2 regions of the Paraburkholderia sp. UCT2 genome follow, and region 1 is predicted to be linked to the other one. Evidence: riboswitches for the same ligand, from Rfam matches in the RefSeq annotation. Region 1 holds a riboswitch; the other holds the start of a gene.
What was found. Region 1 has a riboswitch for cobalamin ahead of cobW (cobalamin biosynthesis protein CobW). Riboswitches for the same ligand answer to the same signal wherever they lie in the genome.
Positions count from the first base shown of each region.

Region 1 (4,211 bases):
TTCGCCGACACGATAATCTTCATCGCGCAGCATCGACAGAATGCCGGCCACCGACGCCGGCGTATCGAGCCCGACGCCATTGCCGATGCGCCCTTCGCTCATCGGATAGTTGGCGAGGATCAACGCGACTTTCTTGTCGGCGTTATCGAGCGAACGCAAACGGCACCAGCGCCGGCTCAGCTCGGCAAGAAAGCGCACCCGTTCGAGGTCGGGCTGATAGCGGACCACGTCGACCTGCGTATGCGCACAGCGATACGCGAGCCCCTTGAAGCTGATCGCGCGCGTGATGATGCGCCCGTCCACTTCGGGCAGCGCGATATGCATCGCGATGTCGCGCGAATTGAGGCCGTGGTTGTCCTTCAGCCAGTCTTCGCGATTGCCGCCGCTCAGGATCACCTGAAACACCGGCGCGTCGCCGGCGAGCGCGAGCGGTTCCGGGTCGTCGATCGCGGAAGCGGCGAACGCGGTCGTGTTCAGCACGAGCGCGACACCATGTTGCGCGCACAGCGACTGCACGACATCGCGGCTCACCGCATCCTTCAGCGACGTGATCGCGAGCGGCAGCGGATTGAGCCCTTGGGCTTCGAGCGCGTCGATCAGCGCATCGAACACCGCGGTATTGGCGGCCTGCAGATGCGCCTTGTAGAACAGAATCGCGACGACCGGCGCGTCTTGCCGCCAACGCGCCTGCCAGTCGGCGACGATGGGGGTATCGCGCTCGGGGTGATACAACGACGCGGCCGGCAACGCGCGCGGCAGATCGGGTTCGCGCCCCCAGTCGAGCGCGCGATACGCGATGCAGCGCAAAAACGCCTCGGCGTTCTGCGGACCGCCCTCGCGCAGATAGCGCCACAGCTGCTGACACAACTCGGCGCTCGCGGTGCTGCGCGCGAGCAGGTTCGGGTCTTCCTGCAGATCGCCGGAAAACATCGCGAGTGTTTGCTGTTTGCGCTGCGCGAGCGCGACCACCTGCTCGATGCCGTACGGCCAATACGTTTCGCCGCCGAGATGATCGACGACGACCACGCGCGCATGCTGCAACACGTCGTCCAGATAGAAATCGACCGAGGCAGGCTGACGCAGATACGTGACGTTCGCGAGCCGCACGCTCGGAAAGCCGTCGCCGAGACGCGGCACCACGCTCGCGAGCAGCGACAGCGTGGTGTCGGCGGAACTGAGCACGACGATCTCGGCGGGCTGCTGATCGATGCGGATCACGCCCTGCGTATCGTCGACGAAGCCGCCCGGCGTCGTGCGCAGCAGATGCATGCTGGTGCGCCCGTTTATGCCGTCGCGTTCGACGTCGCGCCGAGCGCCGCGTCGAACGCCTGTTGCAGCGCGTGTTGGTCGAGGTCTGCGCCGATCAGCACGAAGCGGCTCAACGCGCCGTCGCCATTTTCACCCGCTTGCCAGCGCCGGTCGAAGTAGCTGTCGAAGCGCCGCCCCACGCCCTGGATCACGAGACGCATCGCCGCGTCCTGCAGTGCCGCGAAGCCTTTGACACGGTAAATCGTGTGGGTTTCGACGAGCGTCTGCAAGGCGGCGAGCGCCGCGTCGCGCGACGGTACGGATGCCTGCACGACGACCGAATCGAATTCATCGTGGTGATGATCGGGGTCGCCGGCGGAACCGTGGTGGTCATGACGCAGGTGGATCGTCTCTTCCGACGCCGCTTCGAGGCCCAGCAGCGTATGCAGGTCGAGCCGCCCCTGCTGCGCACGCACGATCTTCACCTGCGGCGGAATCTCCGCGCGGATCGCGGCTTCGACCTCGTGCTGCCGCGACTCGTCGATCAGATCGGTCTTGTTCAGAATCACCAGATCGGCCGCCGACAACTGGTCTTCGAACAGCTCGTGCAGCGGCGACTCGTGATCGAGATTCGGATCGGCCTTGCGCTGTGCATCGACGGCGAGCGGGTTATCGGCGAACTGGCCGCTCGCGGCGGCCGGGCCGTCCACCACCGTCACCACCGCGTCGACCGTGAAGCCGTTGCGGATTTGCGGCCAGTTGAACGCCTGCACGAGCGGCTTCGGCAATGCCAGGCCCGACGTTTCGATCAGCACGTGATCGAGTTCATCGCGGCGCTCCGCGAGCTTTTCCATCACCGGGAAAAATTCTTCCTGCACGGTGCAGCACAAACAACCGTTCGCGAGTTCATACAATTGCCCTTCGGTCTCGACGCCGTTTTCATCGCAACCGATGCCGCAGCCCTTGAGGATTTCGCCGTCGATGCCGAGCTCGCCGAACTCGTTGACGATCACCGCGATGCGCTTGCCGCCCGCATGCTGAAGAATGTGCCGCAGAAGCGTGGTTTTGCCGCTGCCGAGAAAGCCCGTGACGATCGTGACGGGGATCTTGCGCAATTGAGTTTGCATCGTGAGGTCCATCCCTTGGCGTTGATCGGTATGCCGGAAAGTCCGCGCGTGGGTCCGCGTCGGCTGGCGAATGGAGCGAATGAAGCACGCGCAGCAGTACCAGCGATCACCAGACACGGGGACGAACGACGGCATGGCCGCGACAACGGAAATACAGAAAGCGGAACTGAGGTCATGAACGCGCCGCCGCATCCCCGCGGCGGTCGTTCTGCTTCTTTGGGCCGGTATCCGGGCTGGCGAAAGCGCCGCTTCCCCTTCCCGGCCGAGTGGTTTCTCGTCCAGTGGTGAAATGTCCACGCGACCTTGCGCGAGGACATCGAAGCCGGCACTGCGGTGCCCGGCTATCAAGCCGGAACCGCTTTTCGCTTACCGTTGCGGGGACAGCACAGGTTAGCCGCTCCAGAGCAGGTGGCTCCCTGTTTCCCGTTTAACTGCATGCGCACGAGCGCGCACGCGAGCACCCAAAGTGCGTGCGAGTGTAGGCCCGGGGACTTGCGCAGTCAAGCAACGCACCGAGCCGGAAAGCGCCGCCGAGGCTTATCCGGCAAGGCGCCATGTGCTATCGTATGCGCGCGTTTGGTGCCCGCACATGCGCTCGCGTGTGCAGTTAAACGGGAAACAGGCAGCGCCTCGCGCGTTCAACCTGTGCTGTCCCCGCAACGGTAAGCGACCTGCGGCGCGCGATTCGATTCGCCTTCGATTCCGACGTGCCGCGCATGCGTTTTTTGATGCCACTGTCCCGCGAATCCACAAACCGGGACGGGAAGGCGAAGCGCATGAGGCCGCCAGCCCGGATACCGGCCAGACGCGGAGGCGGTGCCGCATTGCATCCGTGCATCACGTGGCGCCGCCGGCCGCCGGAATCCGCGGGGAACGGATGTGAAGGCGTAGCAGCGCGGCATCGCGCGTGCCCGGATTCGCAGTTGCGCATGACCTCTATATTCACCGCCGCGTGTGCTGTCGCACGCCGCTTCTCTTCTTCCATCACCGCATGGCGCGCGCCATGCACGCCGCGATGACGCGCGCCTGGCTGATCGGCGCCGGTCCCGGCGACGTCGAACTGATCACGCTGAAGGCCACCCGCGCGCTCGCGCAGGCCGATGTCGTGCTCGTCGACGATCTGGTGAATCCCGACGTGCTGCAGTTCGCGCGCACCGACGCGCAAGTCGTGTACGTCGGCAAACGCGGCGGCCATCCGTCGACGCCGCAAGCCGACATCGTCGCGCAAATGCTCGGGCATCTGCGCGCGGGGCGCAGCGTCGCGCGGCTCAAGGGCGGCGATCCGTTCGTGTTCGGCCGCGGCGGCGAAGAGTTGCAGGCGCTACGGGCCGCGGGTATCGAAGTCGACGTGATCAACGGCATCACGGCCGGCATCGCGGCGCCCGCGGCGCTCGGTATCGCGGTCACGCATCGTGATCACGCGCAGGGCGTCGTGTTCGTCACCGGCCACGGCGCCGGCAGTGGCGAACCGGACTGGGCCGCGCTCGCCGCGACGCGCATGACGCTGGTGATCTATATGGGCATGCGCCGGCTTGGCGAGATCGCCCGCGCATTGCTCGCTGCCGGCATGTCCGCCGACACGCCGTGCGCGGCGATCGAGTCGGCGACGCGGCCTGAGCAGCGTCATGTGCTCGCGCCGCTTCGCGAGTTCGCCGAGGCGGTGGCGCGCGCGGGGCTCGGCTCGCCGGCGATCGTCGTGATCGGCGCTGTGGCGTCGCTCGCACTGGCGCGTGATGCGGCCAAACGCGACGCCGGCGTTGCTCACGAACTGGCAGCGAGCGCGACACGACACGGACTCGGACGCGCGATCAAAACGCTGAGCGTCGGCATCGGTTG
Region 1 covers NZ_VZQO01000085.1:348-4,558, reverse strand. Annotated here, with positions in the region: gene cobN (cobaltochelatase subunit CobN) at 1-1,269, opposite strand, end outside; gene cobW (cobalamin biosynthesis protein CobW) at 1,284-2,375, opposite strand; cobalamin riboswitch at 2,577-2,855, opposite strand; cobalamin riboswitch at 2,936-3,196, shown strand; partial or broken gene cobA (uroporphyrinogen-III C-methyltransferase) at 3,391-4,128, shown strand.

Region 2 (4,211 bases), on a different contig from region 1:
GCGGATTGCGCAGCAGCACCTGCAGCAGCGCGCCGGCGAGCGCGAGCAACGCGCCGCACGCGAAGCCCGCGAGCGCGCGCGGCAATCGCAACGTACGCACGATTTCGCCGGCGAGATCGTCGCTGCCCGTGCCGCCGAACGTGTGCGTCGGCACGAGCGCCGCAAGCACGCGCGACGGCGCGAGCGGCACGCTGCCGAGCACCAGCGACGCGCCGAGCACCGCCACGGCGGCAAGCGCGAGCCCGAGCCAGATCGCGGCCGCGCGTTTCGCGTTCATCGGGCGCGGCGTCGCCATCGCGGCGCGCAGCGAAGCGGACGCGCGACTCATCCGCGTGCGCTCACGCATGCGGCCACCCCGGCGCGCGCGTCACTGCTGCTGCCAGCCGAGCGTGACATACGCACCGCGTCGCGGCGAGTTATACGAGTAGGCCGTTTCATAATCCTTGTTGAACAGATTGTCGATTTGCGCACTGACGTACCACGCTTTGGTGACGTTGTAGCGCGCCGACAGATTCACGATGCCATAACCGCCGAGGTTGCCCGTGCTATCGGTGCGCGGACCGCTGACGATCCACTCGCCGCCGACCCGCCATCCACCGATGCTGCGGTTCACCGCGAACGACCCGAATCGTCGCGCGCGCCGCACGAGGTCGGTACCGTTGTCGAGATCGACCGGGTTCTGCAGCGTCACCGTTGCGCGCACGTCGGTCTTGCCGACATGACCGCTCCACGATCCCTCGAGTCCCTGCACCTTCGCACGGCCGACGTTCTCCGCGAGGTAGATGCCGGGGATCGTCTGCACGTAGTCGATCAGATTCGTATAGCGCGTCTGGAATGCGTTCAGACGCATCACGCCGAGCGCATCGGTCGCGTACTGCAAACCGGCTTCGACCGAATGACTGCGCTCGGGCTGGATCGACGGGTTGCCGCTGATCGGATAGTACAGATCGTCGAAGCTCGGCGCGCGGAACGAATCCGAATAGCTTGCGGTTACCTTCCAGCGCGACGTGATGTCGAATCCGTAGCCGAGATAGTAACTGTTCGCCCCACCGAAATCGGAGTACTGGTCGCGTCGCACGTTGGCCTGAATCTGGTTGCGGCCGAAGCGCGCGCTGTAGCCCGCGAAGACCGAATCGACGTGACGGTCGGGCGCGGCGAACGTGTCGGAGTCGAGCGTCTGGTCGAGATGCTCGTAGCCGAATTGCAGCTTCTGGTGCGCGGCGAGCGCGAAATCGTTCTGCCACGTGTACTGGCGATTGTCGGTATCGAAGCGGCCGTTGTAGATGCCATTGGTGTTCGACACGCTGCGGTCGTCGCCCTCGGCGAGCGTGACGTGGGTGGTCCACCAGTCGGTCAGCTTGCCGTTCGCGAATACCGACACCTGACGCACCTTGCTATAGAGATTGTTCAGATCGGTGGGCTCGCCGTACGCATTGTCGTAGCTGTTGTCGTTGTTCGACTGGAAGTAGCTGACGCCCGCGTCCCAGCTGTCGGTGAACTTGTGACGCAGCGACGCGCTGATGCTCTCGTTCAGATTGCCGTTCGCGTTCGGATTCGCGTTCGGCGCCTCGAGCGGATTGAGCGACGAAAAGCCGTCGTCCTTCGTGCGCGCGAGCGAAATATTGAAAGTCGTGCGGCCGTCCTGATCGAGCGCGCCGTTCACGCCGGCCGTTTGCGTCTGCGTGCGATAGCTGCCGTAGCCGACCGAAAAATTGAAACGCGGCGGATGATCGCCGCCGTCTTTCGTGAACACCTGCACGACGCCGCCGATCGCGCCCGAGCCATACAACGCCGACACGTTGCCGTTCACCACTTCGACGTGATCGACCTGATCGAGCGGAATCTGTGCGAGTTGAGCTGAGCCGAGACTCACCGAATCGACGCGCACGCCGTCGATCAGCAGCAGCGATTGCGTCGACGATGCGCCGCGCAGAAAGAGGCTCGTGGTCGAACCGGGGCCACCCGTGCGCGAGATTTGCGCGCCTGGCGCGAGTTGCAACAGGCCGGGCAGATCGGTCGCGGTCGTGTCGGCGATGTCCTGCTGATCGAACCGCGTGGTCTGCGGGATCGCATCGCGCAACGCTTGCGGTCCGCGTTGCGCGGTCACGACGATCGGCGACAGCAGGTTGCCCGGCGCATCGGTGGAGGCGGCATTGGCAGCGATTGCAGCGATTGCAGCGTTTGCGGCGGTAGCATCCGTGGCGGACGATGAAGACGAATACGGCGTCGCAGACGCGGACGCAGGCTCGGCGCTTTGCGCATGCACGACGAGCGGCAGGCTCGCGAACGCGAGCAGCGTTGCGCGGGCGATGGGGGACAGCATGGGATGACATTCCTGTGGATAGCGTGCGCGGCCTGCTTCCCCGCAGGCCGACGCGTCACGAGGCGCCCCCTTGTTTAGCGTTTTCGCGGGGGGGACGTCCCTCTTTTCTGGCCGGTATCCGGGCTACGACACATCGATCCGCCTTCCCACGCGTGACGCGCAGTGGCACACTCGCACGTTGAACTTCCAACCTTGCGACCAGGACCGACCTGCATGAGCACATCACATGCGGTCGCTTACCGTTGCGGGGGCAGCGCAGGTTCGCGCATCCGGTTTTGGCACCGCGCGCGCCCTGCTTCCCGTTTAACTGCGCGCGCCGAAAAGCGCGCGCGGGCACCAGAGTGCGGGAAGTTTAGGAGCGGCGTCGCGGGGCGTCAAGAAAGGTCGACCGGAGCGCAATCGGTTCTGTTGAATGCAGGTTATTGTCGGATGGATTGCCGGTTTTTATCTTATGGTCGACGACGCGACACCCAACGAACGTGCACGAAGCGATGCTGTTACGTCTCGAAACGAGACAATTGTCGGAACCTGTAATATTCCGCGCTAAAATGCGATGTCTTTAGAGGACGCAGCACATGCTCACCGAACTCGAATCACTCTCCCAGAACATCGGCAAGCTGATTGCGATCAGCCAGCGCCACAACGAAGCGCGGCTCGCGCTCGAAGAGCAGCTCGCGCAAACGCGTGCCGAAGTGCAAGCCACGCATGCGGAACTCGCGCAATTGCGCGAAGAGCGCGACGCACTGCAGGCGGAACGCGACGCGCTGTCCGCCAAGATCGACGACGCTCAGGTGCGCCTGAATGCGATTCTCGAAAAATTGCCGCGCGCACGCGCGAGCAGCGAACCGGATAACCAGCTCGATCTGCTCGAGTCCGCCCAGCCCGAACACGAGGAAGCGGAAAGCGACGTGAGCCGACACGGAGAAAGCGCATGACCACCAAGCAGATCGAAGTATCGATTCTCGAAGTACCCTATCGTCTCGCCTGTTCGCCGGAAACGGAAGGCGCGCTGCTCGAGGCGGTCGCGCGCGTCGACGCCGAGATGCAGAAAATCCGCAGCGGCAGCAACGTGCGCGGCACCGATCGCATCGCGGTGATGGCTGCGCTGTCGCTGGCATCGGAACTGCTTAAGCTGCAAAGCAGCGTGCGACACGGAGAAGCATTTCCTGCTGAAGAAATCCGGCGTACAATGCAGCAAATGAACGAACAGCTAGGTACTGTGATCGAGCAGTACAGCTTGCAGTAAGCAGTAGTGGGCCGGTTTCGAATCGGTCACGTGTTGAACGGTTTGGGTTGTAGCTTCATCGGTTTAGCTTCCCTGCCTGGTTCGCCAAGGTCATACATTCCTTGAACCAATGCCATGTGCACGGTTGCGGAAATTTGTAGCACGGGTGTGCGCGTCACTCAGTCTGATGTACCCGAAGTGTTGCTAACTGCGACCAATTCTGAACCCTCGGTTCAGGATGCCGGCCTAGCGGCTAAGGCGGGGACCTTATCTGGAACGGCATCGGACTTCGGTTCGATGCCGTTTTTCTTTGGTCGTCGTTTTTTCGTTTGAGCGCCTTTTTCAGGGGCTTTTCCGTACGCGCCTGCTGTTGTTGCGCTTCGTTCAATCTCACACGCTCACTCCGATTCATGCGCTACTGGCTGATGAAGTCCGAACCGGACGAAGCAAGCATCGACGACCTCGCCAACGCTCCTCATCGCACCTTGCCGTGGACCGGCGTACGCAACTATCAGGCGCGCAACTTCATGCGCGACGTGATGCAGGTCGGCGACGGCGTGCTCTTCTATCATTCGAGCTGTCCGGAGCCCGGCATCGCGGGCATCGCGGAGGTCTCGTCGACCGCGTATCCGGACCCGACGCAGTTCGATAAAAAGAGTCCGT
Region 2 covers NZ_VZQO01000005.1:144,036-148,246, reverse strand. Annotated here, with positions in the region: gene F6X39_RS06360 (FecCD family ABC transporter permease) at 1-328, opposite strand, end outside; gene F6X39_RS06355 (TonB-dependent receptor domain-containing protein) at 368-2,323, opposite strand; cobalamin riboswitch at 2,415-2,679, opposite strand; gene F6X39_RS06350 (ATPase) at 2,899-3,258, shown strand; gene F6X39_RS06345 (cell division protein ZapA) at 3,255-3,569, shown strand; RNA gene ssrS (6S RNA) at 3,636-3,817, shown strand; gene F6X39_RS06335 (EVE domain-containing protein) at 3,959-4,211, shown strand, end outside.
Region 2: it holds a riboswitch for cobalamin, as region 1 does, so the genes downstream of both, F6X39_RS06355 (TonB-dependent receptor domain-containing protein) here and cobW (cobalamin biosynthesis protein CobW) in region 1, are expected to answer to the same signal.